Regions from separate parts of the Streptococcus sp. NCTC 11567 genome, predicted to be linked through region 1. Evidence: riboswitches for the same ligand, from Rfam matches in the RefSeq annotation. Region 1 holds a riboswitch; the other holds the start of a gene.
What was found. Region 1 has a riboswitch for preQ1 ahead of FQT67_RS01230 (nucleoside hydrolase). Riboswitches for the same ligand answer to the same signal wherever they lie in the genome.
Positions count from the first base shown of each region.

Region 1 (15,474 bases):
AGGCAGGGCGATTTCCCTTTTTGGTGTCAGCATAAAGGGTAAATTGCGACACAGATAAGATACTACCCTTGATGTCTTGGATAGACTGATTCATCTTGCCATCAGCATCTGAAAAAATGCGCATGTTGACTATTTTTCGCACAGCGTAAGCCAAATCTTCTGCAGCATCATCTGGGCCTACGCCTACTAACAACAATAACCCTTGATTGATAGCGCCAGCAATTTTCCCATCAATAGAAACAGAGGCCTCTTTGACCCGTTGCAAGACAAGTTTCATGTTTTTATCCTTTCTTAGCCATTGGTCCGCTTCACGCTATAAACATCTGGAACTGCCTTAATTTTTTCGACAACAGTTGTCAGATGCGTCAGATTTGGAATGCCAAAGCTCACGTGAATATTCGCAAACTTCATGTCCTTGGTTGGCTGGGCATTAACGGTGGAAATACTCTTGGTAGAATTAGACAAAATCTGGAGGACGTCATTGAGAAGGCCACTACGATTGAGCCCATAAATATCAATTTCAGCTTGGTAATCTTTGCTGGAGTTATCCAAATCCCATTCCACTTCGATGAGACGCTCTTGGTAGCCATCTTGACTCTTGATGTTATTACAATCCGCACGGTGGATGGCAATGCCACGCCCCTTGGTAATATAGCCTTCAATGGGATCCCCAGGTACAGGATTGCAACATTTAGCAATCCGCATCAAGAGTCCTGAAGCCCCTTGGATAATAACCCCATTTTCACTGCGAACCTTGAGAACATCCTTGTTTTCGTGCTTGATTTCGCCACCGTTAACCAATTCCTCTGCTTCTGCCTTAGCCTTGGCTCTTTCCTCTTCACGGCGTTCTTTTTCAGTTAATTTATTAAAGACACTGACAGGACTAATGTCGCCAAAACCGACCGCTGCGTAGAGCGATTCTTCGCTCTTCACACTGACTTTTGGAAGAATAGCTTCAATGCGTTTTTTATCAAGGTATTTATTGGCAACATAGCCCTGCTCTTGGAAATAAGAAACCAGCATGTCACGGCCTTTATTCACTGACAACTCTTTGTCTTGGTTTTTAAAGAACTGACGAATCTTGTTGCGAGCCTTATTGGTTTTTACCAACTTAATCCAGTCACGGCTCGGCCCAAAAGAGTTAGGGTTGGTGACGATTTCCACCACATCTCCCGTTTTTAACTTGGCAGTGAGGGGAACCATACGGCCATTAACTTTGGCACCTGTCGCTTTTTCACCCACTTGCGTGTGGATGGCATAGGCAAAATCAATTGGTCCCGAGTCCTTTGGCAATTCCTGCACAGCACCTGTCGGTGTAAAGACGTAAATACGTTCTGAGAAAATGTCTTCTTTGACCGAGTCCACAAAGTCCACTGCATCGCCATTTGACGCATCTTGTAACTCCACAAGCTCTTTGATCCAGTTCATGCCAACCTTTTGTTCGGCCTGATTAACCTTGCCGCGGACGCCTTTTTTATAAGCCCAGTGAGCAGCTACCCCGTACTCAGCCACTTGGTGCATTTCCTTGGTGCGGATTTGAATCTCAATCGGACCTTTAGGGCCATACACGGTGGTATGAATAGACTGGTAACCATTAGCTTTAGGCGCGGCAATATAATCCTTGAAGCGGCCTGGCATTGGACGCCACAACTCGTGAATGTAACCGACCATAGCATAAACATCGCTCTGCGTTTCCATGACACAACGGATAGCAATCAAATCAAAAATCTGATCAAAGCGTTTTTTCTTGTCCCGCATTTTCCGATAAATAGAATAAATGTGTTTTGGTCGACCATAAACATCACCAAACAAGCCTTGCTCAGTGGTATAAGACTTGATTTTGGTAACAATATCATCCACCAAAGCTTCACGCTCGCGACGTTTTTCATTCATCATATGGGAAATCTTATAAAACTCCGTTTCGTTCAGGTAACGGAAAGCCAGATCTTCTAATTCCCATTTGATACGACTAATCCCCAAGCGGTGCGCCAAGGGAGCATAAATTTCCATGGTTTCGCGTGAAATACGCTCTTGCTTGTCCTTGCGCAGATGCTTGAGGGTCCGCATATTATGCAAACGGTCCGCCAATTTCACCAAAATCACTCGAATGTCTTTGGACATGGCCATCAACATTTTACGGTGATTTTCAGCTAACTGTTCTTCGTGCGATTTGTACTCTACCTTACCTAACTTGGTTACCCCATCAACAATATCACGAACATCTTTGCCAAAATCAAATTCAATGTTATCTAGGGTAATATCAGTATCTTCTACCACGTCATGCAAAAAACCACAGGCAACCGTCACAGCATCCAAATGCAAATCTGCCAGAATCCCCGCCACTTGAATCGGATGCACAATGTAAGGCTCTCCTGACTTTCGCACTTGATAAAAATGAGCAGCCGTTGCATAATCCAAAGCTTTTTTCACAAAGGCCGCATCGGTCTCATTCATGTATTTGGCTGCTAAGGCAACAACTTCTTCTCCTGTTAAATTGATTTCTTTTGCCATTTATTTCCTCGTCTAAGATTTCTTTTCCCTATTTTAACACTTTCACCCCAAAATCAAAAGGAGGAATCCTTAAAGAAAGCGGTTAGAGAAAGCATTCGTCATCGAAAGTTTTTGACTAGGTCATTTCTTTTTTGATGAACCAAATATTTTCTTTATAAAACCTAAAAATAGTTCGCATTTTCAATTGATACAATCGCTTTCATGAGCTATAATGAGTAGGTAACATCATTTTTAGGAAAAAGAGGAGATTTTATGATGACAAAAGGTTACATGTCAAAAAGTGCCATTTTTTTGGCCATGTTAGTTGCTGCTGGCTCTGCCCAGCTTACCAAAGCAGAGGAAACCACTGCTGTTGAACCGCTGACAACGACTGCTAACACCACAACCAGCACTGCAGTCCCTGCAGAAACAGCTCCGCTAGTAGCAGATACTACACCAGCAACAGCTACTGCTGATACAGCCGTTCCAAGCCCTGTAAACTCTACAAGTTCTGAAATGGCAACTGCATCAGCTGACAACGCTACCGTGACGGCTCCTGTGGAAGGGCAATCTGTTGACGTGCGTATTCTATCAACAACGGACCTCCACTCTAATTTGGTCAACTATGACTATTACCAAGACAAGGAAGCCCAGTCCCTTGGCTTAGCCAAAACAGCGGTGCTTATCGATGCAGCCAAAAAAGAAAACAGTAACGTTGTGCTCGTCGATAATGGTGATATCCTCCAAGGAACCCCATTAGCTACTTACAAAGCTATTGTTGATCCTGTTGAAGCCGATGAAGTTCACCCTATGTACGCTGCCTTGAAGGCCCTTAACTTCGATGCCTCTACTCTTGGTAACCACGAATTTAACTATGGCTTGGACTACTTAGACCGTGTCATGGCAACTGCCGGCCTACCAATTGTCAATGCCAATGTCCTTGATGCCAAAACTGGAAAGCCTAAATTTAAACCCTTTGATATCATAACCAAAACCTTTACCGATAAAGATGGCAAAACTGTTTCCTTGAAAATCGGTATCACAGGCGTTGTCCCTCCTCAAATCATGAGTTGGGACAAGGCCAATTTGACAGGCAAAGTCACTGTCAAGGATGCTGTCGAAGCCGTCAAAGAAGTCATCCCTACGATTCGTGCTGCAGGTGCAGACCTTGTCCTTGTCCTTGCCCACACTGGTATCGGTGATGACGTCTATGAAGTCGGTGAAGAAAATGTTGGTTACCAAATTGCTAGCCTTGAAGGTGTTGATGCAGTGGTCACAGGCCATTCACATGCTGATTTCCCAGCCTTACCAGATGGCAGTTTTTACGATAACCTCAAAGGTGTTGATGGTAAAAAGGGCTTGATTAATGGCGTTCCTGTCACCATGGGCGGCAAATACGGTGACCACCTCGGCTTAATCGATTTGAACCTCACTTACACCAATGGTCAATGGAAGGTCAATAAAGACCAAAGCCGTGCTGAAACACGTCAAATTGACAGCAAATCAAACCAAGTTGATCCTACTATCGTCGCGCTTGCCAAAGAAGCTCATGATGGCACCGTTGCCTACGTTCGCCAACAAGTTGGAACAACCACAGCCCCAATCAACAGTTATTTTGCCTTGATCAAAGACGACCCATCCATTCAAATCGTTAACAATGCGCAACGCTGGTACGCAGAGAAAGAATTGGCTGGCACACCTGAAGCCAATCTCCCATTATTGTCAGCTGCTGCTCCATTCAAAGCAGGCACACGAAATGATGCGTCAGCTTATACCGACATTCCTGCCGGTCCAATCGCTATCAAAAATGTCGCTGACCTTTACCTGTACGACAACGTCACTGCTATCTTAAAAGTGACTGGAGCTGATTTGAAAGAATGGTTAGAAATGTCTGCTGGACAGTTCAACACGATTGACCCAAGTAAATCAGAGCCTCAAGATTTGGTTAATACGTCCTATCGCACTTATAACTTTGATGTGATTGATGGGCTTACCTATGAGTTTGATGTCACTCAAAAGAATAAGTACGACAGCAAAGGTAATCTGGTCAATCCAGACGCTAGTCGTGTCCGCAACTTGAAATACATGGGCAAGGACATCGATCCGAAACAAGAGTTTATGGTCGTGACCAATAACTATCGTGCGAGTGGTAATTTCCCTGGTGTGAAAAACGCCACCCTTAACCGCCTGCTCAATCTTGAAAACCGTCAAGCTATTATCAACTACATCGTTTCAGAAAAAACCATCAACCCAAGTGCTGATAACAACTGGTATTTCGCTGATACCATCAAAGGCCTCAACCTTCGTTTCCTCAGCGCTGACAAAGCTAAGGGCTTGATTGGTAACTACAAGGACATTAGCTATGTTGGTCCTTCATCTGTGGAAGGCTTTGGTGATTACAGCTTTACTTATGTCGCACCTCGTCAAGCCGAGACAACAACCCCAGCCCTTCCTGGCAAGACCTTGACGGAACAAGATCGTCAAGCCATCCATCAACTAGCAGCCCGTGTGTACCAAGAAACACACCAAGCAGCTAGCGGAAAAGACAGTCAACTACCTACAACAGGTAGTGCAGACTCAAAAGGCCTCGTCTTCTTTGGCATTAGCCTAATGGGATTAGTTGCCGTCTTTAGTCGCAAACAGGAGCGCAACTAAGATTTTCTGTCACTAGAAGATGACCTCTAGCACCTTGCCTTAGACACTACTCACAGATGCCTTCTCTCTGATCTATTAAAGATAGGGAGAGGGCATTTGTTTTGTTGTCTATTCTCCTCAACTGCTTTTCTGCTTGGCTTCATAAAAAAACAAACTAGCTAATGAAAGCTAGTTTGTCTTATTTTGGGAATAGGAATGTTTTTTTAGTTTTCTTCTTTGCGTTTTGCAACTGCTGCTACTCCAGCTGTTGCCATAACAGCAAGGGCTGCCGCTGTGAAGAATGGGTTAGTTGCTTCACCTGTTGATGGTAACTGTCTCTTAGTTTCCTTCATTGGCTCTTTGTTTTGGTTAGGTTTTGTACCTGCTTGTGGTGCTTGACCTTTACCTGGAACAACTTTGTTTCCTGGTGTTGCTTCAGGAGTTTGTGAGTCTGATGCTTTTCCAGCTCTTAGTTTTGCAAGTTCTTCAGCTTGTTTTGCTAATTTTTCTTTGAGTGCTTTTGCTTCTGCTTCAAGTTTTGCTTGTAGCTCAGCTTTTTCTTTTTCTGTTAATTTCTTGCTTTCTTCAAGCTCTTTGTTAAGTTTTTCAAGAGCAGCTAATTTGCTGTTTGCTTCTTCTAAAGCTTTTTCAACTTGTTTCTTAGCTTCACGTGATGCGTCCAAATCACGGCGAAGACCTTTACGGCTTGCTTCTGAAATCTTGTTTTGTTCTTCAAGTTTTTGGTGTTCAGCTTCTAATTGTTTCTTAGCTTCACGTGATGCGTCCAAGTCACGGCGAAGACCCTTACGGCTTGCTTCTGAAATCTTGTTTTGTTCCTCAAGTTTTTGGTACTCAGCTTCTAATTGCTTCTTAGCTTCACGTGATGCGTCCAAGTCACGACGAAGGCTTTGACGATTGGCATTTAAAACTTGACTTTGATGTTCAAGATCAGCTTTTTCTGTCTCCAAAGCAGCTTTTTTTGCCTCCAAAGCAGCTTTTTCTTCTTCTAATGCCTTGATTTTAGCTGAATCCTCTGTTGAAAAATTCATTGCGCCTTCTAATGCTTTTTCAAGCTCAGCCTTACGTGTCTCTAAAGCAGCTTTCTCTGCTTCTAATTTCTCACGGATATGAGTTTGAACTTCAGCAAGGTCTTGATAGTTAAGTCGAGCTTCCTTTAGCTTCTCTTCAACTTGAGCTTTCTCTGCTTTTAATTTCTCACGGATATGAGTTTGAACTTCAGCAAGATCTTGATAATTAAGTCGAGCTTCCTTTAACTTCTCTTCAACTTGAGCTTTCTCTGCCTCTAATTTTTGAATTTTACTAGCATTTTCAGATAGTGATTGATCACTTTTACCTAGTTCTTTTTCAGCTTCATCCAACTTTTTAGTTAACTCCTCATTTTTTTTAGTTAACTCCTCATTTTTTTCATACTGTTGAAGCCATAAGTCACTAGGTACATATCCAAGTTCTCGCAAGGCGTCTGCTCTAGCTTTATCATATGTAGGATGATTATTCTCAGCCTTAACTTCTGTTTGGCTTGCTAGTCCTGCCCCTAAAACAGTCAAAGCTACTGCTACTGATGCAGTACCTGTTTTTAATTTTCTAAGCGAATAGTGCTTATTTGTGTTTTTTCTAGCCATTTTTTCTCCTTATTTTTCTTAAGTCTAGATTTTTAGACAAGGCAGACTTGTGCCTTCCCTATTAATTCTATTATAGAGAATGGGCCTTTGAAAGGAAAGGTCACTTTTTGTAGCGATTATTAATTTTTGGTTAGATTTTTACGATTAAAATATTTTGAATAATCTAATGTTATAAACGGACAAAATTAATGACGTTCCAATCCTAAGGGTAGCCGTAACGCACTCATGAAAATAGACCTACACTACGGTGTAAGTCTCGCTTTTTTACATCAGCTGGTGCTCATCTGGTTAAGAGCAACGCTTTCAAACAGTTTGTCTTCTCCCACCTTTACTTTTAAAAAGTCAGTGAGTTTATCAGCAACCACGCTAGGAATCATCTGATTGAAGAAGAGGATCTCCGAATGATTATTTTGTTCCAGAATCACATCTGTCACAATGACATCATACTCTTTGGCAAGGGGAAGCAGGTCGATTTTAGGATTGCCTAAGTCATCAAAGCTAATAATCTCAAAAAATTCCCCAAAATATTCCTTTAAGAAGTTACCAACGTTGCTGTAACTTCTTTCAATAACCAATAACTTGAGTTTGCGTCGTGATTGACTAATCTTCAAAAAGAGATTTTCCCAGGTGATGAATAAGCAATACAAAAGGTGATTTCGTATTCCCTCATTAAACTCCTGATGATCTAGGGCAAAGAGGTCTTCGACATAAGTAAGGAAAGTATCATAAATCACGCGATAATGTTTGTGAAAGAATTTGAGGTATTCCTTTTTATAATCGTAAATCAAAAAGTTAGCACTGATGTCCTCTTCAGCCAAGATAACTGTTGTTTGGAGATGCCTAGCTAGTTCGTATTTATTTGAAATACTTAGTTGCAAACTTTTTTCAATCTTGTCCAACAAGGCAATCCAAGGCACTATTTGGTGTGACGAAAGCGTCTGTTCGCGTGCGCTATCATCTGATTGAAGTAATTTCCCAAGTTCTAATGCAGGATTGAGGTAGTTGGAAAAAATCTCAGCGAGTGCTCGTGCGTCCAAGGGCTGATTGTATTTAAGGGCAAATAAAGCCGAGAGGTCTTTCATTTCCAAAGAATCTTCCAGAACCTTCATAAAGAGATGCTCTAAGCCTTTGTCTTTGCGATTAAGGGTAAAGCCTTTCTGGAAACGAATCAAATTTACCCCGCTTAGTATCTTCAAGTGTTGGAACAAGGCAAAGTTGACTGAAACATCTGTTTGTTTCACCATCAATGCAATCAAACGTTCTAGATTATTTTGGTTAATAATCTCCGCAAAAGGCCATTCCGAAATGGTATAGGCTTCCGAAAAATATTTGAGGTAAAAGAGACGGATATGGTGTTCGTCACCCACTACCATCACTGGTCTTGTGGAAATCTTGATGCCAAATTCTTTTTTGAGGTAGCCATTTGTTCGGGTAATCAAGCGTTTTAAGGTGGATAAGCTAATAAACAAGGCGTCCGCCAAGTCCTCTAAAGAATCAAATTCCTTAAAAAATAGGGCGGATAAGAGCTGCAGGGACTGGGATTCTCTCAGCGCCCTTTGATAGACTTCTTGCAAGCCACAATGGTCATTATAGTCAATAGTTAGGTAACCATCTTCATAAGTAATCCGGCCGAGGGATTCCATAAATTGTAAATTAGCAATACAGGCTTGTAAGGTTGACACTGTACTATCTAGTACTTTGCACAGTTCTCTATCCTTGTACCCCATTCTTCCTGAATGTTCTGTTAAGTGGGCAATTAACTCAAGCTCTCTCCATTGCTGCTTGGTAAAAAGTTTACTAGCATGCGTCATGTCAGTTCCATATCCTTCTTTAGTGATTTCAATTATTATCGAGCGACTGTTGCAGTCGTTAACTTTGTTGCAAAACGACTAAATTATAACATATTTAGTCTTGGAAAACTTATCAAAACAACTGACAGTCTCACTCAAAACTGTGAAGACACTATTTAAAGAGTCACTTTTTCTGTAAAAACATAAAAAGTGAACCAAATAAAAGCTTCGAGTTAACTCATTTTAGCTTTTTCTTTGATTTTAGACAATTAGTATGTGTTTTGGTATCTGATATCGGGTCATGTTTTTTCTCTTTCAACTTTTGTTTGACTTGTTTTGTGGCAGTGTGAGAGACGTGACCCAGACCTTCACTTCAGTGCCAACTAAATACCTCTTTATCCTATTCATAGGAAACATTTCAGACAGTTTTGAAAGGCTATAACTTGTTTGTTGCCGGGACTTGTGCTAATCTTGGTAGTGATGACTGATAATTTAGATAGGAGTTTTTATGTCAGACTTAACCATTGTTTTTATCAGCCTTAGCGGCAACACCCTTAGTTTTGTGAAACGCCTTTCCCTTTATTTAACCGAAAACCATGAGTGCCATGTCAAACAGATTAACATTAAAGACCTGAAGCATGAGACTTTTCCCGTCGAGGAGGATTTTGTAGCGATGCTGCCCACTTATCTAGAAGGAGGAAATGGGATTGACTCTGGTGAAGTGGAAATTTTGACAAATCCTCTTGGAGACTTCATTGCTGCTCATGACAATTACAAACATTGCATGGGGATTATTGGTTCGGGGAATAAGAATTTTAACAACCAATATTGCCTGACTGCTAAACAATATGCTAAGCGCTTTGGCTTTCCTATGCTTGGGGATTTTGAATTGCGGGGCACAAATGATGATATCGAGCGTTTAGCGAAGATTATATTAGAGAGAAGAGATGCCTTTAGGGCTTCCTCTGAAGGCTAAGCTTTACAAGTGTCTCAAATCATAGTAGACTAAGGTTACACAAATCAGGGATTTCCTGGACTGGTTCGAAAACTTCCCAGAATAAAAAACTAAGTAACAAGCTTTCACAACCTGGCAACGTCTTGTCAGGTGCTATTTGGTGTCTTCTATATAACACCTGTTACCGTTTTTTCCAGTCTGGGACGTCCTGTCTCAGACTTTTTTTGATTTGACTGATGTTGTTGTTAACTATTTTTTCCTCAAGGCAAGAGGAACTCTGTTACTCATTAGAAAGGTTTTTATGACTAAGCAACCTATTATTATTGATTGCGACCCTGGTATTGATGATAGCTTAGCGCTTTTATATGCCCTGAAGCACCCGAAACTTGAGGTCATCGCCATTACACTGGTTCAAGGCAATGTCCCTGTTCCCATCGGCTTACAAAATACCATTCTTCTTTTAGAACGGGTGAACCGCCTGGACATTCCTATCTATCTAGGACGTGGCATTCCTCTAGAAAGGGACTATGTTTCTGCTCAAGATACGCATGGCATAGACGGTCTCGGCGATAGCCTGCTCCAACCTTCAGTGATCAAAGAAGCTGAAGCCCTGCCCGCTGCCGATTTTTTAGCCCAGCATTTCGCTGAGCCCTCTGAGACGGCTATTATCGCCCTTGGTCCATTGACCAATGTGGCAGAAGCTTTGGGGCAAAACCCAAATATGGGCAAACATTGCCAACGTTTTGTCAGCATGGGAGGCGCCTTCAAAGCTCATGGCAATTGCTCTCCGGTGGCCGAGTACAATTATTGGTGTGACCCTCATGCAGCCAGACTAACCTTTCAACAGCTGGGCCGCAAACTTGAAATGGTGGGGCTAGATGTGACGAGACAGATTGTCTTGACCCCAAACCACTTGTCTTACATGGCTCGACTCAATCCTGAGGAAACCGCCTTTATTGAAAGCATCACCCATTTTTATTTTGATTTCCACTGGGAATACGAACATCTGATTGGCTGCGTCATCAATGACCCTCTAGCCGTGGTCTATTTCTTGGCTCCTACCATTTGCCAAGGTTTTGACAGTTATACGGATGTGGCAACAGAAGGGATTACTCTTGGTCAAACGGTTGTCGATCAATACGATTTTTATCATAAGAAGGCAAACAGCCATATTTTGACGACGGTGAACAGCAAGGCTTTTTGGTCCGAATTCATCGCTACTATTTTAGAAGTCCCTTTGCATCAGGTCGTTCGAGACCTTGACCATTTACAGTTAGGATAAGCCATGACAAAAATAAAAACACAGGTTTTAACCTTTATCGCCGCTGCAATTGCTCTTAACTATCTAGGAGCTAATATCGCCCTCTTTCTCAAATTGCCCCTTTATCTGGACATGATAGGCACACTGCTAATCGCTCTTTTATTTGGCCCTTGGCTTGGCGCAGTGACTGCTATTGTTAGCGCGCTTCTTTCTTGGATGACAACGGATATTTTTGCCCTCTTTTATGCTCCAGTGGCTATCATTACTGCTTTGACTGCTGGGGTTTTCCTGCGTCAGCATAACAGAGCTAAGGACTTGATTTGGAAGGCTTTATGTATTTCCTTTCCTGGCACACTAGTGGCCTCTATCATTACGGTTATTCTCTTTAAAGGGATCACCTCAAGTGGCTCCAGTCTCTTGGTGCAGATATTACATGGATTGGGACTTGACTTAACGGTCAGTGTTATTGTCATTCAGGCAGGTACGGATTATTTAGACCGTTTGGTTAGTCTACTCCTCGTCCTCATGATTAGCAAGGCTTTACGGAAACAGTTGCCTCATCTTTTCCAGATTTAGAAGGATCTTGTGTCTTGAAAAATGATATAATAGAAGAACTATATGGATTTTTTCAAAGAATGGAGTACTTATGAAAACAACTGTGGAATACCTGACTAAACTTGCTAACATCCCTTCTCCAACCGGCTTTACTCGGAAAATCATGGACTATGTGCATGACGAACTCAGCCAATTTGGCTATGAGCCTGTCCGTACCCATAAGGGAGGCATTATGGTGTCTATCAAAGGTAAAAACGATGACAAACACCGTGTGGTGACGGCTCACTTAGATACTTTGGGGGCTATGGTTCGTGCCATCAAACCTGACGGCCGTTTGAAAATGGATTTGGTAGGTGGCTTTGTCTATAATTCTATCGAGGGAGAGAACTGTACCGTACATCTTGCCAAATCTGGAAAGGAAATTTCTGGAACCATCTTACTTCACCAGACATCTGTTCATGTTTACAAAGACGCGGGCAGTGCGGAACGCAATCAAGCTAATATGGAAGTTCGCTTGGACGAAAAAGTCACAACGGCTGACGAAACACGCGCACTTGGCATCGAAGTCGGTGATTTCATCTCTTTTGATCCGCGTGTCATCGTGACCGAATCAGGCTTTATCAAGTCTCGTCACCTTGACGACAAGGTCAGTGCAGCTATTCTTATGGAACTCCTAAAATGTTACAAAGAAGAACAAGTGGAATTGCCATACACGACCCATTTTTATTTCTCTGCCTTTGAAGAGGTCGGACACGGTGCTAACTCAAGCCTACCAGCGCAAGTGGTTGAGTATTTGGCAGTTGACATGGGAGCTATGGGAGACGACCAAGCAACGGACGAATACACTGTTTCCATCTGTGTCAAGGATGGCTCTGGTCCTTATCATTACGAGCTTCGTCAACATTTGGTAGCCCTTTGCCAAGACCATCAAATCCCTTATCAGCTAGACATTTACCCTTATTACGGTAGTGACGCTTCTGCTGCGATGCGGGCGGGAGCTGAGGTGCGTCACGCACTGCTTGGGGCTGGTATTGAATCAAGTCACTCTTATGAACGCACTCATACAGACTCTATCGAAGCGACTGAACGACTGGTGGATGCCTACTTGAAAAGCACCATGATTGATTAAATTAAAGTTGAGAGGAAAAAAATGTGACCAAATTAATTCTTATTAGAGGAAATGCTGCTAGCGGGAAAACTAGCTTGGCGAATGCCCTCCAAAGTCAACTTGGTGAAAACACCTTACTTCTTTCTCAAGATAAATTAAGACGCGAAATGTTACTAGCCCATGATGGTTTTGATACGCCGACAATTCCATTATTGAAGCATTTGATTACTTTTGGAATGGCGAATTGCGACTATATTATCTTAGAAGGTATTCTAAAAGCAGATTGGTATGCCCCTGTTTGGGACTTTATTAGCCAACAAAGCCGTCTTCAAGTCTTTGCTTATTATTATGATATTCCTTTTGAAGAAACATTAAAGCGCCATTCAAGCAGAAGTAAGGTCGAGGAATTTGGCGAGGAAGCTCTGAGAAAGTGGTGGAATGAAAAAGATTACATCAAAATAATCTCTGAAACATCTTTTGACAAAACTGTCACCTTGCAAGAAGCACTCAATTACATATTACAAGACATCACAAAAAGGTCAGGATTAACTTCCTAACCTTTTTCTTATTTCTCAACCCAATCCAACGTCACTTCAAGACCATAGTGGTCACTGACGACTGGCGCATCTCCTCCTTCAAAGGTAATGTGAGACGCCTTGATGTCAAAATCCTTGCTGGTAAAGACATGGTCCACCTTGAAGGCTTCTTTATTATCTTCCCAGCCATCAATATCAGCCACAATACTGTGATCACCAAAAACATGGTCAGCAACCTTATGGCTATCTTGTAGGTTTAGGGGGCTACCCATAATCACTTGATAACCCTCTTGATTCGTTGGATTGTTAAAATCTCCCATAAGTAGCAAGGGACATTTTAGTGTGAGCAGCTCTTTTTCTAATTTCTCCCACTCCCCTAAAAACCCCTTGTCAAACCAAGATAGGTGTACATTGACAACAGCGACTTCTTTGCCATCTAACTTGGTTTTGGCAACGAGCGAGCGTCTAGTATGGTAGTCTGTTTCATCATCCATCGCCGACACGAGAATATCTGAAACATGAATAGGTTGTTTTGATAAGATTGCCACGCCTTCATGGTAAATGTCATAGCCAATATGGTTGTAAGCCCAAGACCAATAATAGTGCTGTCCCCGCTTTTTGAGGTAATGAATCAAGAGAAGAGCAAAATGATCTTTATGAATGGTTGGGGTCCCGGGAATAGGTTGATAGCTCGGTAATTCCATGGCCAATTCGCTTTCAATCAGTTGGTTGATTTCTTGCAAACAAATGATATCGTATTTTTCAGCTAAAATATGCTCAGCCAAATCAACTAACTTTTTAAGGGCATTGGCTTCCATCCACGAGTGGGTATTCAGCGTTAGTAACTTGGTCATTAGTTCTCCTTTATAAGACAAGAAGAGTCATAGCTCACCAGCTGCTGCTAGGACCTATCACTCTCTTGCTCTATTCTCTTAAAGTTCTACGGTTGCTACTGGAGTTTTTGCAGGCTGAGCTCCTAAAGATGTCAAGGTCACATCTTGGATCTCTGCTGTGTTGGTAAAAGCAACCACAATGGTTGTTTCACGCTCTGCTGATTGAATGGCAGCAAGGTCTGCTACCACTAAAAGATCTCCTGCTTCAATACGTTGCCCTTCGGTGACTTTTACTGAGAAAGGAACACCATTTAGGGCTACGGTATCAAGTCCTACGTGCACCAACACTTCAAGGCCGCTGTCTGTCAGTAAACCAAAAGCATGTTTGGTTGGGAAAACGCTGGTCACAAGGCCAGATACTGGTGCATAAATATTGCCATTAGTGGGCTCCACAGCAAACCCATCGCCCATCATCTTAGCGGCAAACACCTGATCTTTCACACCTGTGATTTGTAAAACGGTTCCGTCTGCCACTGATAGCACTTCTTCTGTCACGTGTCTAAAGTCTTTGGCTGGCATTGGTTTGTCGGCTACTTTTGACATATTGACTTCTGGAATAATAGCCCCTGAATCAAGCAAATCTTGAATATCTGATTTCAAAATATCTGCTTTAGGCCCATAAACCGCTTGGACACCACTACCTTTGGTAATGAGACCCATAGCACCTGCTTTTTTCCAATCGTCCTCAGCACCAACTTTAGCGGGGTCTTTGACCGTCACTCGTAAGCGGGTCATACAAGCATCGACATCATCAATATTGTCGCGCCCACCAAGGAGATTAACGATTTGCACGACTTGAGAGTTGCTATCTGCCATAGGGGCACCAGAGCTTTTAGCTTTGTTGTCATCAAGCATGTCTGCTTCATAATTGCCTAAACGTCCAGCTGTTGCGAGATGCATTTTCTTAATCATCATATCCGCGATAAAGTACATGATGACTGCAAATAGGATAGAGACCCAAACAAAGTTAATCAAATCCATGCCTAGACCTGCTTTAAGGGCCATAGGGGTACGGGTCAATAATTCAATGTTCCCAAATGAGTGAACACGGAGATTCACAAGGTCTGCCATGGCAAATGAAGCTCCCTGCACAAGGGCATAAACAAGGTAAAGTGGCATTGCTGCAAACATAAACATGTATTCAAGTGGTTCAGTTACCCCTGTCAAGAATACCGCTGCCGCTGCTGAGATGAACATCATTTTGTATTTATGTTTTTTATCGGCATCCACATTACGGTACATCGCTAAGGCAACTCCCATCAATGTTCCGGTAGCACCAATCATTTGTCCTACTTTGAAACGAGCTGGAGTGACTCCGTCCATTAACTGGTGATAAGCTGAAGCATCTGAGCCTTTAAGGTGAACAAGGTCTGTTACCCAAGCTAACCATAGAGGGTCTTGTCCAAATACTTTTGTCCCCGCTGCTGCACCTGTCATGACTTCATAAGTTCCCCCAAGAGCTGTATAGTTCATTGGAATGGTTAACATGTGATGCAGACCAAATGGTAACAAGAGACGTTCCAAGGTACCATATAGGAATGGGGCTAGGATTGGAGCTGAATCTTGTGAAGAGGCAATCCACATCCCAAAACCATTGATTCCAGATTGGATA
Region 1 covers NZ_LR595857.1:208,757-224,230, reverse strand. The annotation lists gene dtd (D-aminoacyl-tRNA deacylase) at 1-277, opposite strand, end outside; gene FQT67_RS01255 (bifunctional (p)ppGpp synthetase/guanosine-3',5'-bis(diphosphate) 3'-pyrophosphohydrolase) at 292-2,511, opposite strand; gene FQT67_RS01250 (bifunctional 2',3'-cyclic-nucleotide 2'-phosphodiesterase/3'-nucleotidase) at 2,767-5,145, shown strand; gene FQT67_RS01245 (YSIRK signal domain/LPXTG anchor domain surface protein) at 5,349-6,764, opposite strand; gene FQT67_RS01240 (helix-turn-helix domain-containing protein) at 7,034-8,575, opposite strand; gene nrdI (class Ib ribonucleoside-diphosphate reductase assembly flavoprotein NrdI) at 9,063-9,530, shown strand; PreQ1 riboswitch class I at 9,585-9,629, shown strand; gene FQT67_RS01230 (nucleoside hydrolase) at 9,811-10,791, shown strand; gene FQT67_RS01225 (ECF transporter S component) at 10,795-11,346, shown strand; gene FQT67_RS01220 (M42 family metallopeptidase) at 11,417-12,454, shown strand; gene FQT67_RS01215 (kinase) at 12,478-12,990, shown strand; gene FQT67_RS01210 (endonuclease/exonuclease/phosphatase family protein) at 12,999-13,823, opposite strand; gene FQT67_RS01205 (PTS transporter subunit IIBC) at 13,902-15,474, opposite strand, start outside.

Region 2 (15,474 bases), 1.1 Mb from region 1:
GGTCTATTGGTGGCTTTAGGAAAGCAGTCGCTAGTGAGTGTATTAGGACTCGTTTTAGGCTATGCATTGGCTAAGGCGTGTCGCTATTCAAGCGGTTTACATTGGGTGCTGGCGTTTTGTCTCTTTGCTCTTATTGGAGTTTGGGCGGTAACAGCTACGCTTTTATATGGCTGGTTAGCTGGAGTGTTAGTATTAATAGTGACTTACACGATGATTAGTTTTAAAGAGCAACAGTAATGTTGGAAGAGGAGTAATATATGAGTTTTGTAGAATTAACAGATGTTGTCAAAGTCTATAAAGGTGGTAAAAAGGCGGTTGATAACGTGTCATTGACCATTGAAGAAGGTAGAATCTATGGCCTATTGGGACCAAATGGTGCAGGTAAATCCACTCTAATCAATCTGATTTTGGGCTTAATTCCTTTGAGTTCTGGTGATGTGACCGTTTTACAAGAATCTCAGAAATCGATTCGTAAAATTAGTTCTCAGATTGGCTATGTTCCTCAAGATATTGCTGTCTACCCTGATTTAACCGCTTATGAAAATGTGGAGTTGTTTGGTTCTTTGTATGGTCTAAAAGGTAATCAATTAAAGGAGAAGGTTTTAAAAAGCTTAGATTTTGTTGGTTTGCGTGAGCAGGCTAAACAATTTCCTAGTCAATTCTCTGGAGGAATGAAAAGACGCTTAAACATTGCCTGTGCGTTGGTTCATTCTCCTAAGTTAATTATCTTTGATGAACCTACTGTTGGGATTGACCCACAGTCTCGAAATCATATTCTAGAGTCTATTCGTCTTTTAAATGCAGAAGGGGCCACAGTCATTTATACGACCCACTATATGGAGGAAGTTGAAGCCCTTTGTGATTATATCTTCATCATGGACCACGGTCAGGTTATTGAACAAGGCGATAAACATGATCTTGAAAAACGTTATGCTGCTGATTTGACCAATCAAATCATAGTAACTTTGACCAATCCGCAAGGTTTAGAAGTATCTGACAAACCTGGTTGGAGCTTGAAAAATGATGGTGATGAATCTATTTTAATCATTGAGAACGAAGACATTGCTAGCGTGGCCCGTCAATTGACCGAGGCAAATGTTGGATTCAGTGAGATTAAGCATAACCACTTGAATTTAGAAGAAATCTTCTTGCACTTAACGGGTAAGAAGTTAAGAGATTAGAGGTTATTATGGTTTTATTACATTTAATCAAAAAAGAAAGTTTGCAGATTTTTCGAAATCGAACAGCTTTATTAATGATGGTTATTTTTCCCATTGTAATGATTGTGATTTTAAGTTTTGCCTTTAAATCAAGCTTCAATGCAGCAACAACAGTCCCTAAATTAACAGTCCGTTACCAGCTGGAAGGGAAAAAAACAGACTATCAAAAGAATTTTCTAGATTTTTTGAAGGTATTAAACAAAGAACTAAAGCTAGAAGCTGAACCCAGCAAGTCTCTTGAAGCGGATAAGAAGAAGGTTAGCGAGGGTGCTTTGACGGCTACTCTAGAAGTCAAAAGTAACCAAACCATTAAGGTGACGACTAATAAGATTAATCAACAGAATGCTGATTTGATCAATATGTTGGTGACAAACTATGTGGATAATGCCAAAACCTACGATTCCATCGCTGAATTGTACCCACAACGTTTAGGGGAAGTTAAGAAGCGCAAAGTAGACTTTGTTAAGGTTAGTTCTGTTCAAACAAGTAAGGGAATGACCTCGGCTGATTATTATGCCATTTCCATGTTCACTATGATTACTTTTTATAGTATTATGTCAGCAATGAACCTTGTCTTATCTGATCGGCAACAACACACAACGAATCGGATTCACCTGACTGGGGTTTCTCCTAGCTTGCTTGTGCTCGGTAAAGTGATTGGGGCTATGCTAGCAACGACTGTTCAGTTGGGTATTCTTTATATCTTTACTAGGTTTGTCTTGCGAGTCAATTGGGGAACCAATGATTGGCAGATTATCGGAGTGACGGCTTCCTTGATTTATTTATCTGTGGCTATCGGTATCGGAATGGCAACCAGTATTAAAAATGAATCTTTCTTGACAGTGGCTTCAAATGCGGTTATTCCCATCTTTGCCTTTTTGGGAGGAAGCTACGTTCCTTTGTCTACTTTGAATAGTCCTTTACTTAATCAATTATCCAACATTTCTCCAATCAAGTGGGTTAATGATAGTTTGTTCTACCTTATTTTTGGTGGGCAAAACAATCCAATCCCAGTGACATTGATGGTTAATATTGGTCTTGGAACAGCCTTTATTCTACTCGCTTTAATAGGAATGAGAAAGCAGGTGAGCGTATGATTCGTTTTATCAAAACATTATTTGTTAAAATACGGCGGAAAAAAACCAGTTACGTGACCTTTCTTTTGTTGCCTATTTTAACAACACTGTTGGCTTTATCTTTGAGCTTTTCAGGAAATAATCAGGCTAAAATTGGAATTTTAGACAAAGATCACAGTCGAATTTCGAAACAATTTGTTGCTCAGCTAAAACAAACGAAAAAGTACGATGTGTTCACCAAAATAGAAGAAAAGCATATTGATAATTACCTTCAAAACAAATCTTTAGAAGCTGTTTTGACCATTGATAAAGGCTTTTCCGAAAAAGTGTTAACAGGTGAAGCACAGAAACTGAAGCTGCGCTCTATTGCTAATAGTGAAATTACAGAATGGGTCAAAGCACAAGCTAATTACCTTTTGGAGAATTATAATATCATGGGCGATGTGGCTGCTGGGGATCACAAACGATTTGACCAGTTGTTGCAGAAGAATAAGAGTTTGAATTATCACGTGCAACAAGAGACCTTAGCTGATCGTTCACGTAGCAAATCAGTGTCATCTACCACAACAGGTTTCTTATTAATCTTGATGCTAGGTAGCACGAGTGTGATTTATGGTGGGATTTTAACAGACAAGTCTAGTCAAATTTATAATCGTTTAGTACTATCTCGTTTGTCTCGTTTTCAATACATGCTCAGTTATGTCTGTGTTGGTCTTGTCGCTTTTACAATTCAAATTGCGATTATGTTTAGCCTGTTAAAGATTTTTAACGTTAGTTTTTACATTCCGACCCCAATGCTCTTACTGATTTTCTTCCTCTTTAGTTTGTTAGCGATAGGTTTTGGTTTGTTAATTGGTGCGGTGACTCAAAATGCCCAGCAAAGTAGTCAATTAGCCAACTTAATTATAATGCCAACGTCTATGCTGGCAGGGTGTTTATGGCCCTTGTCCATTACCCCTTCTTATATGCAAGCTATTGGGAAACTCTTACCTCAGAATTGGGTTCTTTCAGCGATCGCTGTTTTCCAAAGTGGAGGAAGCCTAGCACAGGCCTGGCCTTATCTTTTGGCAATGCTAGTGACAGCAGTGACTTTCATAACTTTGTCAAGTGTCTTATTAAAACCTGCTCATTCATAAGATTCAGGTTTAGAAATAGTAGTCTATTGTTCCTTTGATGAGCAATTGGCGAGATAAAAGCATCCATCTGACTGATTAGTGGTAACTAATCTGGTTAGATTGGTGCTTTTTAGGTGAAAAAGATTAACTTTCTGAACAAATGAGTGAATGGTAAGATGCTGTATCCAAAAGTGAAAGTACACCCGAAAAACGTTTGTTTTTTAATGGAAACCAACGAAAAATAAGTCATTGATAACGATTACATTTTTATTAATGCTAACTTTTTGTAACAAAATATACAAAAATGTATTTCTTTTGCTTGTCAATTTTGTTACAATAGGCGTGTATTAAACGTACTAAATAAAAGGAGTTTTTATGTTAAACAGGAAATTTTTCACTTATGCGTCATTATTAGCATTGGTTGCTGTTCCTACTGTTGTTGAAGAGGTTACTCTGCAACAGCATCCCGTCTATGCTGAAGAGGTGGTCGTCCCTAAATCAGAAGAACCTGTTGCCACTGGTGTGGAAGAGAATAGTTCTGCAACAACTCCCCTCGCCCCTGTCGAAACTACTCAACCAGCTCCTACAACACCAGCTGACTCAGGCAATACGACTGTAGCAGCTAAAGAAGAGACCCCAGCGAGTCCTGAAGTAATGGCAGATGCTAATGGCAGCCAGCCTGTTTCAGACGTTCGAGTAAGTCCTGAAGGCAAACCTTACACGGTTACAGGTAAAATTATCAGCGTCGTGAATGGCTGGGGTGGTAATGGTTTTTACATTCAAGATAGCAATGGCACAGGACTTTACATTTACCCTGAGAAAAATTTGGGTTATGCCAGTGGAGACATTATTCAACTGACAGGTACACTTACTAATTTCAAGGGTGAATTGCAGTTGAAAAAAATTACTGCCCATAAAAAATTAGAAGGTCAGCTTCCTACCCCTGTTAAAGAAACAACCATTCCCGAATTAGAAAAAGCAACTCAATCAACACTAGTTAAGTTATCGAATGTAACTGTAGGAGAAATAGCATCGGATAAATACGAAACCTCTTCTTTTAATGTCACAGATAACGATGGTAAAAGTGTGGCAGTTCGTTTAGACAATCGCACGGGGATTAAAACAAGTGACTTAGTCGCTAAAATTGGCCAGGGGGATGTCATCAATTTGACAGCTATTTTGTCAACTTTTGATGGAAAATTGCAATTAAAACCATTTACCTTGGAACAATTTGAAGTGGTGAAACAGGCTGTCAGAAAAGAAGACACTACGCCAGTTGGCAAGGTTGTGAAAATTGGAGATATCCAAGGGACTCATCATACTTCGCCTCTTTTGAAAAAAGCTGTAACAGTTGAACAAGTTGTTGTCACTTACTTAGAGGATTCCACTCATTTTTACGTTCAAGATCTTAACGGCGATGGTAATGTAGCCACTTCAGACGGTATCCGTGTCTTTGCTAAAAGCGCGAAAGTAGCTGTCGGAGATGTATTGACGATTTCCGGAGAGGTTGAAGAATTTTTTGGTCGTGGATATGAGGAACGTAAACAAACGGACCTTACAATTACCCAAATTGTGGCTAAAACTGTTACCAAAACAGGAACGGCTCCAGTACCAGCCCCTCTTGTGTTAGGTAAAGATCGTGTGGCACCTGCTGATGTCATTGATAATGATGGCTTACGTGTCTTTGACCCACAAGAAGATGCTATTGACTATTGGGAATCCATGGAAGGCATGTTGGTTGCTGTCGACGATGCGAAAATCCTTGGTCCAATGAAAAATAAAGAAATCTATGTTTTACCTGGTTCTAGCACGAGAGTGTTGAACAATTCAGGTGGTGTATTGTTACCTGCAACCAGTTACAATACCGATGTGATTCCTGTACTTTTCAAAAAAGGTAAGCAAACCATCAAATCTGGTGATTCTTACAAAGGAAGATTAGCTGGACCAGTCTCATACAGTTATGGTAATTACAAGGTTTTTGTTGATGATAGCCAAAAGATGCCTGTCTTAATAGATGGCCATCTTGCACCTGAAAAAACACATTTGCAAAAAGACCTAAGCAAATTAAGTATTGCATCTTATAATATTGAGAACTTCTCAGCAAACCCATCTTCAACCAAGGATGAGAAAGTCAAACGTATTGCTGAATCCTTTATTCACGATTTGAATGCACCTGATATCATTGGACTGATTGAGGTACAAGATAATAACGGCCCAATCGATGATGGTACTACAGATGCTACCCAAAGTGCTCAACGCCTGATTGATGCTATTCAAAAACTTGGAGGCCCAACTTATCGTTATGTTGATATTGCTCCAGAAAATAATGTTGACGGTGGTCAACCTGGTGGGAATATTCGGACAGGCTTCCTCTATCAGCCAGATCGTGTTAGTTTATCGGATAAGCCAAAAGGTGGCGCTAAGGATGCTCTGTCATGGGTAAACGGGGAGTTAAACCTCAGTGTTGGTCGAATTGATCCAACTAATCCTGCTTGGAAAGATGTCCGTAAATCACTAGCAGCAGAATTTGTTTTCCAAGGAAATAAAGTCATTGTGGTAGCAAACCATTTGAACTCTAAGCGTGGGGACAATGCTCTTTATGGACGTGTGCAACCTGTTACCTTCAAATCTGAAGAAAGACGCCATGTTTTAGCTAATATGTTGGCTAAATTTGCCAAAGAAGGAGCAACTCATCAGGCAAATATTGTGATGTTAGGTGACTTTAACGATTACGAATTCACAAAGACGATTCAATTGATTGAAGAAGGGGATATGGCTAACTTGGTTAGCAGACATGATTTAGCAGATCGTTATTCTTATTTCTACCAAGGAAACAATCAAACCCTCGATAACATGCTAGTATCTCATAACCTGCTTGGTCAGTATGAATTTGACATGGTGCATGTGAATTCACCGTTTATGGAAGTTCATGGCCGTGCTTCTGACCATGATCCATTGTTGCTTCAATTATCCTTTAAAAAAGCCGCAGATGCAGGTATAGAGGAAGGTAAACCAGCTCTGACTGCTACTGAGCAGAAAAAGGTAGTGACAGCTAAACCACTTGCGGCAGCTCAAAAAGCTTCCTCAGAGAAGGCTTTGCCAAAAGCAGGTGAAAAAGCTGGGATTGTGATGACTATCTTAGGAATGACTAGCCTGTTTGCTTCTGTTAAGTTATTTAGAAAAGGCCGAGAAGGACAATAAGCACAAAACAGTTTTAAAATCCCTAGTGGGGTAAAGGACCTGAATAAATGATCAGGTCCTTTTACTTTTCAGCCACATAATTTATCTCACAAAAGAGAAAATTATGACACTAAAAGTATTCAGTTAGTCTGTATGAAAGGAATTGAGAAGGTAACCATGTCCCTTTGTTATAGGTCGCAGACTTATTTAGTATTTTTGTCAAGTTGGCCTTTTTGTGGTACAATGTAACCGTTGCTTAGCAACCCTTGGTGCTTAGTTCCCTTTCACCAAGCATATTAGACACGTAAAGAGTTAGGTTTGACTAACTGCTTTGACGTTAAAGGAGAAAAAATGACAAAATTAACAGTGCGTGACTACGTTCACATTGCTTTAGTGGCTGCTCTCTATGTGGTATTGACCATTACGCCTCCTCTGAATGCCATTTCTTATGGAATGTATCAGTTTAGGGTATCTGAAATGTTGAATTTCCTTGCTTTTTACCATCGCAAGTATATCATTGCAGTGACTCTTGGGTGTATGATTGCAAACTTTTACAGTTTCGGACTTATTGATGTCTTTGTTGGCGGTGGCTCAACCCTTATTTTTGTGACGTTGGGTGTCGTTCTCTTTAGGAAGTACCACAAAGACTATCTATTTAATGGTCTTGTTAACAAGGCATTCTTTTACTTTTCTTTCTTTTTTGCCGCTTCCATGGTGACCGTTGCTATTGAGCTTTCTTTCTTTGGTGCACCCTTCCTATTGACCTGGTTTACAACGGCTATGGGGGAATTGGCATCGCTGCTCATCGGTTCTCTGATTATTGATAAGCTAGCTAAGCGTATGTCTTTTCATTAACGAATATTCATAACCGGAGTGAGAGAAGCCCCTACACTTTTTAGAAAATAGGTACTTGGACAGTTGCTGGATTTTACAGCTGTCCTTTTTATTTTCTTCTGATTAGGAAATAGCTTATTTTCACTCTTTTATGATAAAATAAGAGTATGAAAAAACGCATAAGAGAATTGACGGAATTGCTTAACCGTTATCGTCAAGAATACTATACCAATGATTCCCCTTCTGTTTCTGATAGTGAGTACGATAAGCTTTATCGTGAGCTAGTGGATCTTGAAAATCAATACCCTGAGCATGTCTTACAAGATAGCCCAACTCAGAATGTCGGAGGAACCCTTCTCACCGGTTTTGACAAATACCAGCACCAGTATCCGCTATTTAGTTTGCAGGATGCTTTTTCGCGTGAGGAATTAGATGTCTTTGACAAGCGGGTTAAATCGGAATTTCCTGATGCCACTTATCTAGCAGAGCTAAAAATCGACGGCTTATCCATCTCTTTAAGTTATGAAAATGGCCAATTACAGGTGGGAGCTACCCGCGGAGATGGTAGTGTTGGTGAAAACATTACAGAGAATCTTAAACAGATTAAAGATATTCCTCAAGTATTGCCTCAACCCCTGACCATAACTGTTCGAGGAGAGGCCTACATGTCTCGGCAATCCTTTAAAGCAATTAATGAAGAGAGACAGGAAAACGGTGAAACAGAATTTGCCAATCCTAGAAATGCTGCTGCGGGTACCTTGAGGCAATTAGATACGGCGGTAGTGGCCAAGCGTCAATTGGCTACTTTTCTCTATCAAGAAGCTAGTCCCACAACCAGAAGTCAGCAAGATCATGTCTTGAAAGCATTAGCCGATTTGGGCTTCTCAGTTAATCAGCGTCACCATCTGTCATCCTCTATGGATGAGATTTGGGATTTTATTCAAACTGTGGAGGCAGAACGCGATCAATTGGCTTATGATATTGACGGTATTGTCATCAAAGTGAATAACTTAGCCATGCAAGAAGAGTTGGGATTTACGGTTAAAGCGCCACGTTGGGCGATTGCCTACAAGTTTCCAGCAGAAGAAAAAGAGGCAGAAATCCTTTCGGTTGACTGGACAGTTGGTAGAACAGGTGTGGTTACCCCAACAGCAAACTTGAAACCAGTTCAATTAGCTGGAACAACGGTCAGCAGGGCTACCTTGCATAACGTCGATTATATTGCGGAAAAAGATATTCGAATTGGAGATACTGTAATTGTCTATAAAGCGGGGGATATTATTCCTGCTGTCTTGCGCGTGGTTTCTGACAAGCGACAGGAACAGGTGCCTATGTGGATTCCAAGTCAATGCCCATCTTGTCAGAGTGATTTGGTGCATTTTGAGGATGAAGTAGCTCTACGCTGTATCAATCCTTTGTGTCCGAGTTTGATTCAGCGAGGGTTGGAACATTTTGCCAGTCGAAATGCCATGAATATTGCTGGGCTTGGGCCTGCTGTTGTGGAAAAACTCTTTTTAGCAGGGCTTGTTCACGATGTGGCAGATATTTACAAGCTTACTAAGGAAGATCTTCTACATCTAGATGGTATCAAAGAAAAGTCGGCCGAAAAATTGCTAGCAGCTATTGAAACGTCCAAATCAAATTCAGCCGAGAAATTGTTATTTGGTTTAGGCATTCGTCACATTGGTGCTAAGGCTAGTCGTTTAATTTTGGAAACTTGTGGAGACATTGAGCATCTCTTAACGGTTAGAGAAGAAGACATTGCGACTATTGATGGTCTGGGCATGGTAATTGCTAAATCATTGGTTCAATATTTTCAACAAGATTCTGCCATTCTTTTAGTAGAAGAACTAAAGAATGCTGGGGTTAACTTAGCTTATTTAGGACAGAAGATTGATAGTAATGCAGAATTATTTGGCTTAACGGTTGTTTTAACGGGCAAGTTGGAGAAAATGACTCGCAACGATGCAAAAGCAAAATTAGAAACCTTAGGTGCTAAAGTGACTGGCAGTGTGTCTAAGAAAACAGACTTGGTGATTGCTGGAAGTGATGCAGGGTCTAAGTTGGAGAAAGCGCAGGCTTTAGGCATTCGAATCGAGGGTGAAGAGTGGCTAGAGCAGCTTTAAGAGAGGTATTGTATGAAAAAACAAATGAGAGCACGTCTCATTTATAACCCGACATCAGGACAAGAAATGATGAAGAAGAGTGTTCCTGAGGTCTTAGATATTTTGGAAGGGTTTGGGTATGAAACCTCTGCCTTTCAGACGACAGCAGAAAAACATTCTGCTTTAAATGAAGCCAGAAGAGCTGCGAAAGCTGGATTTGATTTACTGATTGCTGCTGGAGGAGACGGTACCATCAATGAGGTGGTCAATGGGATTGCGCCACTGAAAAAGCGTCCCAAGATGGCTATTATCCCAACAGGAACAACCAATGATTTTGCGAGAGCTTTGAAAGTTCCAAGAGGGAACCCTAGTCAGGCAGCCAAACTCATTGGAAAAAACCAAACCATTCAAATGGACATTGGTAGGGCTAAGAAAGACACCTATTTTATCAATATTGCGGCAGCAGGGAGTTTGACTGAATTGACTTATAGCGTTCCTAGTCAGTTAAAAACCATGTTTGGCTACTTAGCTTATCTTGCCAAGGGAGTTGAGTTATTGCCACGTGTTAGCAATGTTCCTGTTAAAATTACTCATGATCAGGGCGTTTTTGAAGGTCAAGTGTCCATGATTTTTGCAGCCATTACCAATTCTGTAGGTGGCTTTGAAATGATTGCTCCGGACGCTAAACTGGATGATGGCATGTTTACCTTGATTTTAATAAAAACGGCTAATCTTTTTGAAATTGTCCATCTTTTACGTTTGGTCTTAGATGGGGGTAAACACATTACAGACCGTCGTGTGGAATACATCAAAACCAGTAAAATAGTAATTGAACCTCAATCAGATAAGCGCATGATGATCAATTTAGATGGAGAATATGGCGGTGATGCCCCAATCACACTTGAAAATTTGAAAAACCATATTACATTCTTTGCAGATACTGATTTGATTTCTGATGATGCCTTGGTATTGGACCAAGAAGAATTGGAAATTGAGGAGATAGTGAAGAAGTTTGCGCATGAAGTAGAAGATTTAGAACAAGAACTGGAGGAATAAAAGAAGTGATAGATAATGCCATTACCGTTCATTATCATAGTCGTCAAGGAAACTACTTTAATTTAAGTTTGTGGCAGTGGCAAGATGGGAAATGGGGAAAAGATGCCTACTTCTCTCGATTTGATAGTTTTGGTGCAGTAGCTCAGTTAAGTTATCCGGCTCCTTACTTTTTAAGCCATGCTTATGTGATTGTAAAAGATCAATTGTGGCAGCACAAAACGATTGATTATCGTATTGACCGTGACTATGGTGTTCCAAAAACAGAAGTTTGGCTAGTGGACGGTGATGACACTGTTTATTATTCAAGGCAAGCTGCAGTTGCTAGTCGTTCGTATGGGCGTAGAATGGCTCATTCGTTTGATATGGCAGTTAACAGCAAAGCTTTCGATAAGCGTTGGGGATTTAATGGATGGCTTGGTTTTCGTTACCAGGAGAATCAGACGACCTTTCGCTTATGGGCTCCGACTGCTGAACGAGTTGATCTGATTTTATATGATTCAACAGCTGAACGAGCAAGCGTAGAGAGAGTTGTTCCTATGGTTCGTGGCCATGTCAGTAATCCTGAAGATCATTCTAAAAATACTCACGGAGTGTGGGAGTTATGTTTAGAAGGAGACTATAACTATCAGGCCTATCGTTATCGAGTATATTACCGTAAACGGACCTTTAGAGATACACGAGACCCTTATGCCATTGCAACAACGGCTAATGGTCGCCGCTCCATTGTGATTGCCCCTAACCAGCTAAAGCCAGAAGGTTTTGAAGTCAAACAGGGCAAAGAAGCAACGTGGAGACTAGACAATCCTAATCAAGCTGTTATCTATGAAATGCATGTGCGAGACTTCTCAAAATCTGAGACTTCAGGAGTTAGTCAGCTACATCGTGGTAAATTTAAAGGTTTAATCGAAAAAGGAACGCGTAACGAATTTGGGGACAAGACTTGTTTTGATTATGTCACGTCATTAGGGATAACTCATATTCAGTTGCAACCTCTTTTTGACCATCATCAAATCATTGAAGACAATGGGGAATATGCCTATAACTGGGGATATGATCCTGAAAATTATAATGTTCCTGATGCGAGTTTTACCAGCAATCCTCATGAACCTGCGACACGTATTTTAGAATTAAAAGAAGTGATTCAAGCTTATCACGATGCTGGTATTAATGTCATCATGGATGTGGTTTATAACCATACCTTTTCATCTAGGGACTCAGCATTCCAACTAGCTGTTCCTGATTATTATTACCGGATGAATCCCAACGGAACCTTTCAAAATGGGTCGGGCTGTGGTAATGAGATGGCTAGTGAAAAGGAAATGTACCGTAAGTTCATGCTTGATTCTATTTTATATTGGACCAAAGAATTTAATATTGATGGTTTCCGTTTTGATTTAATGGGCTTGCATGATATTGAAACCATGAATCTTATCAGACGGGAATTAGATAAAATTGACCCAAGAATTCTTGTTTTTGGAGAAGGATGGGATATGGGAGTGGGGTTAGCTCCTGAACAAAAAGCTAAAAAAGATAATGCTTACAAGATGCCAGGAATTGGTTTCTTTAATGATGATCAGCGTAACGCGGTTAAAGGCGCTGAAATCTATGGGACCTTTGAGGAAGGTTTTGCCTCTGGTGCAGCGACTGAAGATTGTGTTGCCAAGTCTATTTTGGGAAGTGATGAGTTGGTCCATTATCTAAGTCCTAGTCAGGTAGTTAATTATGTAGAAGCTCATGACAACTACAACTTGAATGACCTCTTTTGGGCGCTCAATCCAACTGATAATCAAGAAGAACATACTCGTCGTATTCAGCTAGCTTCTGCCATGAATATCTTGATGCAAGGCATGTGTTTTATGCAGATTGGTCAGGAGTTTCTAAGAACTAAATTATATCCGACAGGAGAACAAGGAGAACTCACCCACGCAGACAAAGAAAGAGCAATGAATTCTTATAACGCTCCAGATCAGGTGAATCAAATTGACTGGAGACAAGTCACTCTAGAAAAAGAAACCGTTGCTTTTATGAAAAAATTAATTTTTTTGAAAACAAAAACCCATCTGTTTTCATATCCAAGTTTCGAAGAAATTCGTCGTCATGTCTACATTGAAAAAGCGGATAAAGGTACTGGTTTTATCAGTTTCACAGTGGATGATAAAAGAAAATACAAGGTTATTTTCACAACTTCTGGCAAACGCTTGCAATCATGTGTCGAGCATGATATAATTGAAACAAATGACAAGCGCTTTCAAAAAGGGGAGTTGTTACTCAATCATTTGACAGCGATGATCCTTGATATTACAGAATAACCTGAGGTTTCTCAGGTTATTTTTGTTTTCTTGAGGCATAATCTTGTCTGGGATGAACCTGAAAATAGAGGTTTAAAAAGAGTGAGGATTAAAAGAGGGTGATGGAATGGACAATGAGTTAGCGCTTTACACATTTGGCACCGGGGAGAATAACCAGTTGCAAGATTACTTGGGTGTTCACCGGGTTGACATAGATCATAAAACTGCTTACGTCTTCAGGGTGTGGGCTCCGAATGCAGAAGAAGTGAGTCTAATAGGCGATTTTACTGACTGGAAAGCTAACCCTTTAAGCATGTTTAGGCATGAGGCAGGTATTTGGGAGGTGACCACACCATTAGCTAAAGAAGGGGATATTTACAAATACCTGGTTAAACGGCAAGGTGGTCACGTTGTCGAGAAAATTGATCCTCTTGCTGTCTTGTTTGAAGCTAGGCCAGGGACAGGAGCTGTTGTTAAAACATTACCAGATAAAAAATGGCGAGATAGTTTGTGGATGGGGCGAAGGAAACGCTTTGGGTTTAGAGAAAGACCTGTTAACATCTATGAGGTCCACGCTAATTCTTGGAAGAAGGATGAAACTGGAAAGCCATATGACATGTCTCGCTTGAAAGAAGAGCTGATTCCTTATCTCAAAAAGATGCATTATACTCATGTAGAATTTCTTCCTGTCATGACGCATCCTTTGGACATGAGCTGGGGATACCAACTGATGGGGTATTTTGCTTTTGATTCGACCTTTGGTAGCCCAGAGGATTTCCAGGACTTTGTCGAGGCTTGTCACCTTAATAATATTGGCGTTATTGTCGACTGGGTACCAGGGCATTTTACACAAAATGATGATGCTTTAGCTTACTTTGATGGAACGCCAACCTTTGAGTATCAAGACCATCATCGAGCGCGGAATTATGGCTGGGGGGCTTTGAACTTTGATTTAGGTAAAAATCAGGTACAGTCTTTCTTAATCTCCAGTGCCTTATTTTGGTTAGAAACTTATCATATTGATGGTATCCGAGTAGATGCGGTTAGCAACATGTTGTATTTAGATTATGATCAAGGGCCGTGGACACCTAATATTTATGGTGGAAACCAAAATCTTGAAGGGGTTGCCTTTCTTCAAAAATTGAATCGGGTGATAAAAGAAAAACACCCAGATGTCATGATGATCGCAGAGGAATCCTCTTCAGCAACACCGATTACCAGCCCTATTGAAGAGGGTGGACTAGGGTTTGATTACAAATGGAACATGGGTTGGATGAATGATATTTTGAGGTTCTATGAAGAAGACCCTTATTACCGGCAATTTGATTTCAACCTCTTGACTTTTAGTTTTGTGTATTGTTTCAATGAACGCTATATTCTGCCATTTTCTCATGACGAAGTAGTGCATGGTAAGAAGAGCATGATGCATAAGATGTGGGGAGATCGCTATAATCAATTTGCAGGCTTGCGAAATCTCTACACTTATCAAATGTGTCATCCAGGTAAAAAATTACTATTTATGGGCTCTGAATTTGGTCAATTTTTAGAGTGGAAGTACAATGATCAACTAGAATGGCATGATTTGGAAGATCACTTTAATGCCAAACTACAACGGTTTACAGCTGAGTTAAATCAGTTTTATAAAGATCATAACATGCTTTGGCAAAATGATGAGACGTATGACGGTATTGATATCATTGATGCTGATAACAAACAAGAATCGGTTTTATCTTTCTGCCGCCTCAACAATAAAGGGGAACTGTTGTTGTGCGTCTTTAACATGACGCCTGTTGAACGACCAGGTTTTACTGTAGGTGTTCCAGTCGCAGGAATCTATGAGGAAGTTTTCAATACTGAAATGGAAGCGTATGGAGGTGTTTGGAAAGAACACAATCCTATCACTAAAACAGTACAAGCACAATGGAAAGAATATGATCAAACCCTCTCTTTCACTTTACCAGCATTGGGAGCAAGTATCTGGAAGGTTAAGCGTCGTCAAAAAGACTAGGAAATGTAAGAATAACTCTCCTCTTTTTATCATTAATGTCGGATTAAGAGATGAAGGGAAGAAAGAGAGCTTATCCAAAAGTCTCTTTGACATATTAGGTGATGTTAGTCATGAAAGGATATCTAAATGAAGAATGAAATGTTAGCTCTTATCTTGGCCGGTGGTCAAGGAACTCGTTTAGGAAAATTAACACAAAGTATTGCTAAACCAGCAGTGCAATTTGGGGGTCGCTATCGTATCATCGATTTTGCCTTGTCAAATTGTGCCAATTCAGGGATTCACCATGTTGGTGTCATTACCCAGTATCAACCGTTAGCTCTTAATAACCATATTGGGAATGGGTCATCTTGGGGTCTTGATGGCATTAATGCTGGTGCTACCATTTTACAACCTTACTCAGCAACAGAAGGTAATCGTTGGTTCCAAGGAACCAGTCATGCCATCTATCAAAACATTGATTACATTGATAGTATTGATCCTGACTATGTCCTTATCTTATCTGGGGATCATATTTACAAAATGGACTATGATGACATGCTTCAAAAACACAAAGACAACATGGCCAGCTTATCAGTCGCTGTCATTGATGTGC
Region 2 covers NZ_LR595857.1:1,306,809-1,322,282, reverse strand. The annotation lists gene FQT67_RS06630 (SagF family protein) at 1-237, shown strand, start outside; gene FQT67_RS06625 (ABC transporter ATP-binding protein) at 258-1,181, shown strand; gene FQT67_RS06620 (SagG family ABC transporter permease subunit) at 1,190-2,317, shown strand; gene FQT67_RS06615 (ABC transporter permease) at 2,314-3,432, shown strand; gene FQT67_RS06610 (endonuclease/exonuclease/phosphatase family protein) at 3,787-6,612, shown strand; PreQ1 riboswitch class II at 6,826-6,945, shown strand; gene FQT67_RS06605 (QueT transporter family protein) at 6,943-7,446, shown strand; gene ligA (NAD-dependent DNA ligase LigA) at 7,593-9,551, shown strand; gene FQT67_RS06595 (diacylglycerol kinase family lipid kinase) at 9,564-10,586, shown strand; gene pulA (type I pullulanase) at 10,595-12,895, shown strand; gene glgB (1,4-alpha-glucan branching protein GlgB) at 13,002-14,882, shown strand; gene FQT67_RS06580 (glucose-1-phosphate adenylyltransferase) at 15,009-15,474, shown strand, end outside.
Region 2: linked by a shared signal. The riboswitch ahead of FQT67_RS06605 (QueT transporter family protein) and the one ahead of FQT67_RS01230 (nucleoside hydrolase) in region 1 are both predicted to bind preQ1.